DNA from 2 places in the Virgibacillus salinus genome. Region 1 is predicted to be linked to the other one. Evidence: riboswitches for the same ligand, from Rfam matches in the RefSeq annotation. Region 1 holds a riboswitch; the other holds the start of a gene.
The links. A riboswitch is a leader RNA that binds a small molecule or an ion and turns the genes downstream of it on or off. The one in region 1 is predicted to bind cyclic di-GMP.
Positions count from the first base shown of each region.

Region 2: linked by a shared signal. The riboswitch ahead of BLS02_RS05550 (anti-repressor SinI family protein) and the one ahead of BLS02_RS18730 (hypothetical protein) in region 1 are both predicted to bind cyclic di-GMP.

Region 1 covers NZ_FNKD01000001.1:819,491-824,189, reverse strand. Annotated here, with positions in the region: gene BLS02_RS03960 (M4 family metallopeptidase) at 1-404, opposite strand, end outside; gene BLS02_RS18730 (hypothetical protein) at 594-827, opposite strand; cyclic di-GMP riboswitch class I at 813-897, opposite strand; gene BLS02_RS03955 (ribonuclease HI family protein) at 1,065-1,475, shown strand; gene BLS02_RS03950 (amino acid ABC transporter ATP-binding protein) at 1,663-2,412, opposite strand; gene BLS02_RS03945 (amino acid ABC transporter permease) at 2,428-3,132, opposite strand; gene BLS02_RS03940 (amino acid ABC transporter substrate-binding protein) at 3,116-3,940, opposite strand; gene BLS02_RS03935 (hemerythrin domain-containing protein) at 4,151-4,603, shown strand; gene BLS02_RS03930 (M14 family zinc carboxypeptidase) at 4,685-4,699, opposite strand, start outside.
Region 2 covers NZ_FNKD01000001.1:1,186,579-1,191,277, reverse strand. Annotated here, with positions in the region: gene BLS02_RS05565 (anti sigma factor C-terminal domain-containing protein) at 1-863, opposite strand, end outside; gene BLS02_RS05560 (RNA polymerase sigma factor) at 853-1,377, opposite strand; gene BLS02_RS05555 (helix-turn-helix domain-containing protein) at 1,576-1,908, opposite strand; gene BLS02_RS05550 (anti-repressor SinI family protein) at 1,989-2,117, opposite strand; cyclic di-GMP riboswitch class I at 2,142-2,226, opposite strand; gene BLS02_RS05545 (class D sortase) at 2,422-3,018, shown strand; gene BLS02_RS05540 (LCP family glycopolymer transferase) at 3,099-4,043, shown strand; gene BLS02_RS05535 (penicillin-binding transpeptidase domain-containing protein) at 4,141-4,699, shown strand, end outside.

The DNA of each region.
Region 1 (4,699 bases):
CCATTTACTGCAACAACCTCATTTTTCTTGTTAAAGTGAACAATTATTTCTGTACCTTCTACAGGCACTCCATTTTTCGTTTGATCAAAGCGAATGTGTGTCATTCCAAGATCATCTTTTTGAACATCTTTAACCTTTAGATTTTCCTCTGGATTCTTAATCCCAAACCTTTTTTCATTTTGCTTCAGGAAATTAACCGCATTTGAGGCATTGCTGTCTTTAAACTTTTTTGCGACTTTTCCCTTAACAAATATAGGGACATTCGCATTTGCATTCCACTTCTTCTCTTCTTGCACACTGCTAAAACTAGAGTCTTGCGGTTTAGCTAACACGTCACTCACTGTGACCGAGCCAATTAATAGCGCTGAAGACAGAACAACAGGAACAATATACTTTTTCTTCAATATTATACCTCCTATTTAATTTGATAGTTTTATTATAGATTAGTAGACCGATAATTTCATGATTAATTAGAATTGTTTTAATTTTATGATAAATGGTTATGTTTACCTAATATGGTTATTGATTAGGGTAATAGAGACTATCTTTTAACTTCATAGAAGTAATAGCAATTTAATCAAAAAAAGCACCATTCAGGCGCTTTTTTTGTCTTTCACTATGTAGTTCATTGCTGCTTCTTCATGATAATTAATTTTCTGTTCAAGCTCATGTTTGAATCTCTCATCAAGACAATCGGAAACAACAGTTGATAATTCCCTCAGTCTTAATTGATGCCAAAAAAACCTACCACGATAGTAAAATTTCTTCAAACATATTCCTGCTTGCAATGCCATAAATCGACGGAGGTCGTATTCGATATCTGGCAAGCATTGTCATCCGACTTTAGCCCCTGTAGTTTTGCGTCATCGCTTTTCAACGATTTTGCCCTTTCGTACAATTTATGTTGTTAGTTGTATTACCGTGTATATAGTCACGGTTTTTAATGATTCTTTATGCCTGTTTATAAAAGCTAATTTCTTTGCGGAGCAAAATAATTCAGGTAAACTGTACGCTAAACTGATATAATTTCTTTACAAGACTCGCTTAAAAAGGAGATAAAAGCATTGATTAATGTTTACACAGATGGGGCATCAAATGGCAACCCGGGAATTAGTGGTGCTGGTGTTTATATAAAAGCAAACGGAAAAATATACGAATATTCATTTCCATTAGGAGAAATGTCTAACCATGAAGCAGAATTTCATGCTGTGTTAAAAGCATTGGAAATTTGCCTGGAAAATTTTCCAGATGAAATACTGTCATTTCGGTCGGATTCAAAGCTAGTAGTAGATACAATTGAAAAAGATTTCACGAAAAATCAAACCTTTCTCCCCTTACTTGAGAAAATTAGAGATAATTCAAGCAGCTTTCCATACTTTTTTATCAAGTGGATACCTGATAAAAATAACTACGCAGATAAATTGGCGAGAAAAGCTATTCAACGGGACGGAGGGTCAGGTTCCTCGTCCCATTAATGCCAATCCCGAGGTCGCCCCTCGCCCCATTAGAAAACTTGGCTTATCGCCAAGCTTTAATATAGATAAGCCTTAGTTGCAATTATGCAGTAAGAAAGTATCTACACTTTCTTACTTGTCAAAAAAGCTGAAATTCCTCCTAAATGGAATTTCGGCTTTTTACATTCATACCCAGAACCCTGGTCCGTTACGCTGGATTCAGTATCCTTTTCAGAAACTGCTTCGTCCGCTCTTCTTTTGGTTCCTTAAGCACTTGACTTGGAGGACCTTGTTCGACGATATAACCTTCATCCATAAACAGGACTTCATCGGATACCTGTTCGGCAAATTGTAATTCGTGGGTTACGACAACCATTGTCCAATTTTCTTTTACCAGGTCTTTGATGACGGATAATACTTCTCCGATTAACTCTGGGTCTAATGCAGAAGTAGGTTCATCAAATAACATCAGTTCAGGTTTAATTGCCAATGCTCGTGCAATACCAACCCGTTGCTGCTGACCGCCGGATAACTGATTTGGGTAAAGATTTGCTTTATCCTTTAACCCTACTTTTGTAAGCAACTCTATTGCCCTGTTTTGCTCCTCTTCCTTCTTACCTCTTTGCACAATAATGGGACCCTCTGTCACATTCTCCAGTGCAGTTTTATGTGGAAAAAGATTATAGGATTGGAACACCATCCCGGACTTTCTTCTCAATTTCAATACATCCCGTTTATGGATTTTGTTGGAAAAATCCAGATTAAAAGAATCATGAAATGAAAAGGTTCCTTCATTTGGCTGTTCCAATGCATTCAGGCAGCGAAGTAGTGTTGTTTTCCCTGAACCTGAAGGACCTATAATTGATAATACTTTTCCTTTTTCGATTGTTAAATTTATGTCTTTCAATACTTCCAACTCTCCAAATGATTTGGTCAAGCCATTCACAGTTAAATACACAGATAATTCACCTTCCTAGGAAGAAATATGACGCTCCAGTCGGGTTTCGATTGCCTGCTGAACAAGTGACAACAGAAAGCAAACAACCCAATATAAAAATGCCGCTTCAATATATATAAGCATGAAATCGTATGTTACAGCCGCAATCTCTTGTGCCTTCCTGAACAACTCCGTGACAAGAATTAACGAAGCAAGCGACGTATCCTTCACCAGACTGATAAACGTATTGGATAACGGTGGCACGGATACCCTTGTCGCTTGAGGAAGAATTATTCGCCTAAGCGCTGTATTTTGGGTCATCCCAATCGTATATGCGGCCTCCCATTGACCCTTTGAAATAGATAAAATAGAAGCACGAATAATTTCTGATGCATATGCCGCTACGTTAATCGAAAATGCAATAACCGCACTTGGAAAAGGGTCAATCGTTACATCAAGACTTGGCAGCCCATAAAACACAATAAATAATTGAACAAGCAAGGGCGTCCCTCTGACTGCCGATACAATTGCAATAGACGGTGCGCGGAGAAATGCTGATTTGGAAAGCCGCATGATGGCAAGCAATAGTGCGAACAATAAGCCAACGGTAAATGCTATTAAAGTAAGCGGGATTGTATATTGAATCCCGCCTAAAATCATTGGAAGCAAAGAGTTTTTGAATAACTCCCAGCCTCCCATCGTTGCATCTATGGTAAATAATATATTACTTGGAAGAAACATCTTCACCAAACCATTCTTTTGCAATTTTAGCTAGTGTGCCATCTTCTTTCATTGCCTTCAATTGTTTATCAACCGCATTAACTAGTTCCTCATTCCCTTTATTAAAAGCAAATGCCGTTTTGGAAGCATCATCCTGTTTGGCAGCAATTTTAATTTGCTCTGATCCCTGCTGCTGGATATAGTCGAGGACGGCGAGTCTGTCATTCACTGTTACATCTGCTCTACTTTGCTTCAGCAATTCAATTGATTGAGCTAAACCTTTAATACTAACGATTTCCGCCCCATTTTCTTTAGCAATCTCTTCAAAGTTACTTGTAAGGGACTGTGCGGACTTTTTCCCTTTTAAATCGTCAAACGAATCAATACTTTCATTATCTTTAGGTGTAACAACCACTGCTGATGAATATGTGTAAGGCACGGAAAAGTCATAGTTCGCCTTACGTTCTTCATTGATTCCTACCTGGTTAGCGATAAGATCAAATCGTTTTGAATTCAAGCCTGCAAACATCGAATCCCATTTTGTTTCCATGAATTCAACGTCAACATCCATTCTATTTGCAACTTCCCGGATGACTTCTACATCATAGCCAGTTAATTTGTCTTCTGCATTATGGAATGTAAACGGAGCATATGTGCCTTCCGTTCCTACAGTAAGAACACCTTTTTCCATAACTTGATCATATAAACTAGCCGTTTTTTCTCCTGATTCATTATCTGCACTGTTATTTTGCTGCTCTTCGCCAGATCCACATGCCGATATAACAGCCACTAAACTTGCCAGTACCAACAAATAAAATAATTTTTTCATATTTATACCCCCAGTAATCTTATCGGAATAATGTCTAATTGATTATAAAGTATCAAACCCAATATGTAAATGAATTGATTTCGAACTTATTTATATACTTACCTAAAACTAGAATTTCATTAACCCGGGACGGAGGGTCAGGTGCTTGTCCCTAATCCTGAAAATGCTATAATGAGGAAAAAATTGGATAGGCACAAGAGGAGGATTATAATGGCAAACCGTAAAGGCATTAAACGTCATGAGTCACTACAACCTCTGTCACGTCACCATATGATTGGGCTGCACTTAGCACTGAAGCTAAAACGAGCTGGAACAGATGAAAGCCGTTTAACAATAGAAGAAATTAAGCAGGAAACCGATCAATTTTGGAATCCAAATGGGCAACAGCATTTTCGAGAAGAAGAGGAATTTCTTTTACCTGCATACGCCCAGTATGCAAAAGTAGATCAGCCGGAGATAATAGAGATGCTTTTGGAACACGTAAAGATACGCGCACAAATGGATAATCTTATCAATGGAGAAGATGTCAGTTTAGATGTCATGCACGAGTTGGGTATACTGTTAGAGGCACATATCCGAAAGGAAGAACGAATGATTTTTCCCATGATAGAAAAAGCATTACCTGAGGACAAGCTTCATGAGCTATCCCCTTATTTGCATTGAGTCATCGGTAGTTGAAAATTCTTTCCGAATAAATAACCACCTCTCTAAAAATGAGGTGGTTACTCTCTTATTCGGATCAACTTAAAAAGCGTCATC
Region 2 (4,699 bases), 370 kb from region 1:
CTGTAATTCCCATTTTCAGTAAGCCACTTAATATCCTCGTAAAATTGATCAATTGATTGTTCTATCGTTACTTTATTAAGAGGACTAACAGAGGATGAATGCCTGTTCTTATCATCATAAGTAATTTGAGGCCTTAGCAATAGGGACTGGACAAATGTTAATTGACCACTTCCATGGCTAGATGTCTCAAATTCTGTTAACTCGCCACCATAAACTGGCATGCGGTAAACCTGGATGTCATATGCTTCTAGCTTATCTAATAATGCTCTGGATTTCATTGGTGTTTTTACAGAAAATTGCGCTTGGGCAACATGACCTTCATCTATTTTCGTTAGCTGCTTTCTCAAATGTTCTTTACTCCCTGACTCTGCATTCGAACTTTCCCTTCCTAGTATCTTCGGTGGTATGGCAAAATTGCGGACTTTGTTCTCATATAAATATTTTTCATCAAAATTTAACGAGTAACTCACCTTGCCAAACAAATGCTTTTCCGCTTGAACTTCACCAATAACCACATCCCACTCCCCGACATTACGGTAAAGCTTTAATGTAGTTGACTGTGTCAGGAAAGAATTAATTTCCGCATGCGCACTATACCTATGGTTAACTTCCACTCCAGAATACCTTGTTTCAACAAGAGTTGTTACAAGCCTGTCAAATTCTGCTTGTTTGCCTGACATATCATAATACATGCCCACAGGAATCATATAAGCTATATAAATCAGAAAAATAAGCAGAATTGTTCTAATAACAGTAAATCCAATTGATAGTCTTGTTCGCCACACCATCCTTCTCGCGCTCTTTTTATCTAAATTAGCTTGGTCTTTCTCTTCCCAACCTTCCAAAACATTATCATCTTTCATCTGAACATTCTCCCTTCAGCAGCTGATCATAATACCGAAACTTTTTCCTCGCACGGAACAGCGTTGTTTTAACCTGACTAAGTGATAGATTCATAGCCGTAGCCACTTCCTGATATGTAAAACCTTGAATTTCACGTATGTAAAGAATGGTACGCATTCGTTCAGGCAAACGACAAAGAACTTCTTCAATATGTTCCTGTTTCGTAAGGTTCTCTAACTGCGCCTCAGGATTTCCGATACTATCTATGTCAGCACGTTCCAGTTGAATTCGTTCCACCATACGCTGTTCTGACTTCGACTTTCTTGTCCAATCGATGTAAAGGTTACGAGCTACCTTAAAAAGCCACGCTTTTGCCTGTGCCATATTTTTCACTTCTAACGAAATCATCGCCCGATAAAACGTCTCCTGCAAAAGCTCTTCAGCAACCTGTTTATTTCGGCTCATCTGCAATAAATAACGGTACAGCGGAAGTTGATATGCCTCAAACAAATCTGTAAATATGGTTTTTTTCAATCAACTCCCGCCCCCTTCTATATAATTAAACGATTGAACAATCCGTTTGTTACATGAAATTTTTATATAATCTGTTGCTTACATCGACTTATCGTTAAAAGGGATTCTTATAAAACCTCATTGTTGCACTTAAGCTGTAAAAAAGTATTTCTGTTTGCAAAATAAAAAACCGCAAGCCATTAGCTTTACGGTCAGCACTTATTTATCCTGTTCTTTTCGCCACTTAGTAAACTCAAGGTACTCTTTAAATTGCTCTTTTGAGACACCCGAATCCATTGCTTCCTGAACAATTTTCAACCACTCGCCATCTAATTGTTCCTCTGTCTCTTTCCATTTATCTTCTAATATTAACTCATTCACTGGGACTCCCAGTACTGAACTAATTTTTTCAATAAACTGGATCGATGGATTAGTTTGAAGGCTTCGTTCAATAGAGCTTAAATAGGATTTGGCTACACCAGCTTTATCTGCGAGTTCAGAAATCGACATCTTTTTTTCTTGACGTAGTTGCTTTATTTTTTCACCGATCAAGTAATACACCTTCTTTCAAAAAAATTATAACACAAAAAGGTGTATGGTTCTATATAAAGCACAAGAATTTTTTTAATTATTTATTCATTTTGTTTAATTCCTGCCAAAAACAACCTAACCTCCTCCAAAGTTAACCCGATAGTTTTCGCCTCTTTCATCAGTTCCAGCCACTCATAATCAATCTCTCTGTTCTTTTTTACATTTATCATCCCTATCGTCCCCCATTTAAATTCCCAGGCAGTCCAGCCGCCATAGCTATAAAGCTTTAGACCCGTGACTTTGCGCCCCCATTTTTCAATAAGTTTGCTATTTTCTGAGGAACCATCATTTTATAATGACTACTATACTATATTTATGGGGGTTTTTGGGTGTCTTGTTTTGTCATAATTCAACTAGTTTTGTAATTTTCCGAAAATATTTTATCGATATAGGTCATTTGAATCATTTCTGCTATTGAAAACTTTTCGATATAGGCTTATATTCAATATAAGTCATCTTTTAATGGAGGCAAAAATGAAGAAGCTCGCTTTAGTACTATTAGCAATAGGTTTTGTTACCATATCAATTGGAGGATACCAATGGCTCGGAACAAAACATGCACAAGAAAATAGTCTTGAAGAAGCTCAAACTATAATCGCAGAACAAAATTATGAAACATCTGACACCGCAAAAACGTCTACTACTATAGTGGAGAACATTTCTCATTCTATTGGAGAAACTGTAGGAATATTACATATACCACAACTTGATGCAGATTTGCCCATTGTAGAAGGAACTGACGAAGATGAACTTGAAAAAGGAGTTGGCCATTATGCAGGTACAGCATTTCCAACGCAAAATGATCAAATTGTCTTATCAGGTCACCGTGACACAGTGTTTCGCAGAATGGGAGAACTAGAACTTGGTGACACATTAACGTTACAATTAGAATATGGTAGCTTTTCCTATGAAATTGTAAACACAGAGATTGTTGATGCAGAAGACCGCTCAATAATTGTTTCAACATCACCAGAAGAAGTATTGACCATGACGACGTGTTATCCATTCTCATTTGTTGGCAACTCACCAGAACGCTACGTCATCACAGCTTTACCAATTATAAAAGAATAATAGACTAAAATGACTTGTTTCGATATAATTTATCTTATATTTGATTATTTTATTTCTGAAACGACAGAGGAGAATAACTTGTGGATTCAAGAATTGAAAAACGAAATGAAAAAAAGAAACGTAAATGGCCATATTGGGTAGGCGGTGTCATTGTCGCTTTACTATTAATTGTTGGTACTTATCTATTCTATATTTACGATAAGGTCGGAGATACCGTTGATGTTATGCATGAACCACTTGCACGGGATGAAAATCCGGATCGCCAAAAAGAACTTAATTCACTTTTTAATAAAAACAACTCCATAAATATTCTATTACTTGGAGTAGACGAACGGGAAAATGATAAAGGCCGTTCAGATACAATGATATTAATGTCATTAAATCCTCAAATAAATTCAATGAAAATGTTGAGTATACCTCGTGATACGTACGTTGATATTCCTGACCGCGGAATGGATAAAATCAATCATGCTTATGCGTTCGGAGGTGTCGGTTTATCCGTACAAACTGTGGAGAATAATTTTGATGTGCCCATACATTTTTATGTGAAAGTTAATATGGAAGGTTTCAAGCAAGGTATTGATGCTTTAGGTGGCGTAACGATTACCAATGACCGTGCATTTTCACAGGGTGGAGTAGACTTCCCTACAGGTGAAATTAACCTGAACGGTGAAGAAGCACTAAAATACATTCGCATGCGTAAAGGTGACCCAAGAGGAGACATCGGGCGTAATGAACGCCAGCGTAGTGTTATTAAAGCCGCTATCGGTGAAGCTGCCAGTTTCTCAAGCATTACGAAAATTACTGACATTCTAGGAATTCTTGGGGGTAATGTAAAAACCGACCTTAACATGGATCAAATGCAAACACTGTTTTCAGATTATCGTCAAACACGAAACAACATCGATACTATGGAGATAAGTGGCAGTGGTCAAATGATTGAAAATATTTGGTACTATATTGTTCCCGATGAGGAAATGAACCGTGTTCAAACTGAAATACAAGAGCACATGAAAGCGAAGTAAGTCATCCAATGATGGCTTTTTGCTTTTATATACATGTTTTTGTATATGGAAAGTGGTATGATTAATTTAGAGTTTATAGAAGATTGAGGGGGTCATTATGAAAAAAATAATCGCTTTAATTCCTATTGTATTGTTAGTTCTTGTTGCTGCGTGTTCTAATGATGAGGTAACACCACAAGATCGCTTTGATCAATATGTGAAACATTGGAATGAGCAGGAATTTAACGAGATGTACAATATGAGTACTACTACTTCAACTGAAAAATATGCGAAAGAAGACTATGTTGAACGATATAAAAATATTTATGAAGATTTAAACATTGATAATCTAAACATTACGTATGACAAATTATCTGAAGAAAAAATGGAAACAGCAATGGAAAAAGGAACAGCTCAATTTCCTTTCACAGTCGAAATGGAAACCATTGCAGGCCCTATTACATTTGATTATAAAGCAACACTTATTGTAGAAGGAGAAGAAGAAAATGCTAATTGGTTTGTAAAATGGGACCCAGGCTTTATCTTCCCAGCAATAAAAGATGGTGGTGAAATTGGTCTATCCAATATAAAACCTGAACGGGGTGAAATACTCGATCGGAATCAATTGCCACTAGCCTTAAATGATACCGTTCATAACGTCGGCATCGTTCCAGGAA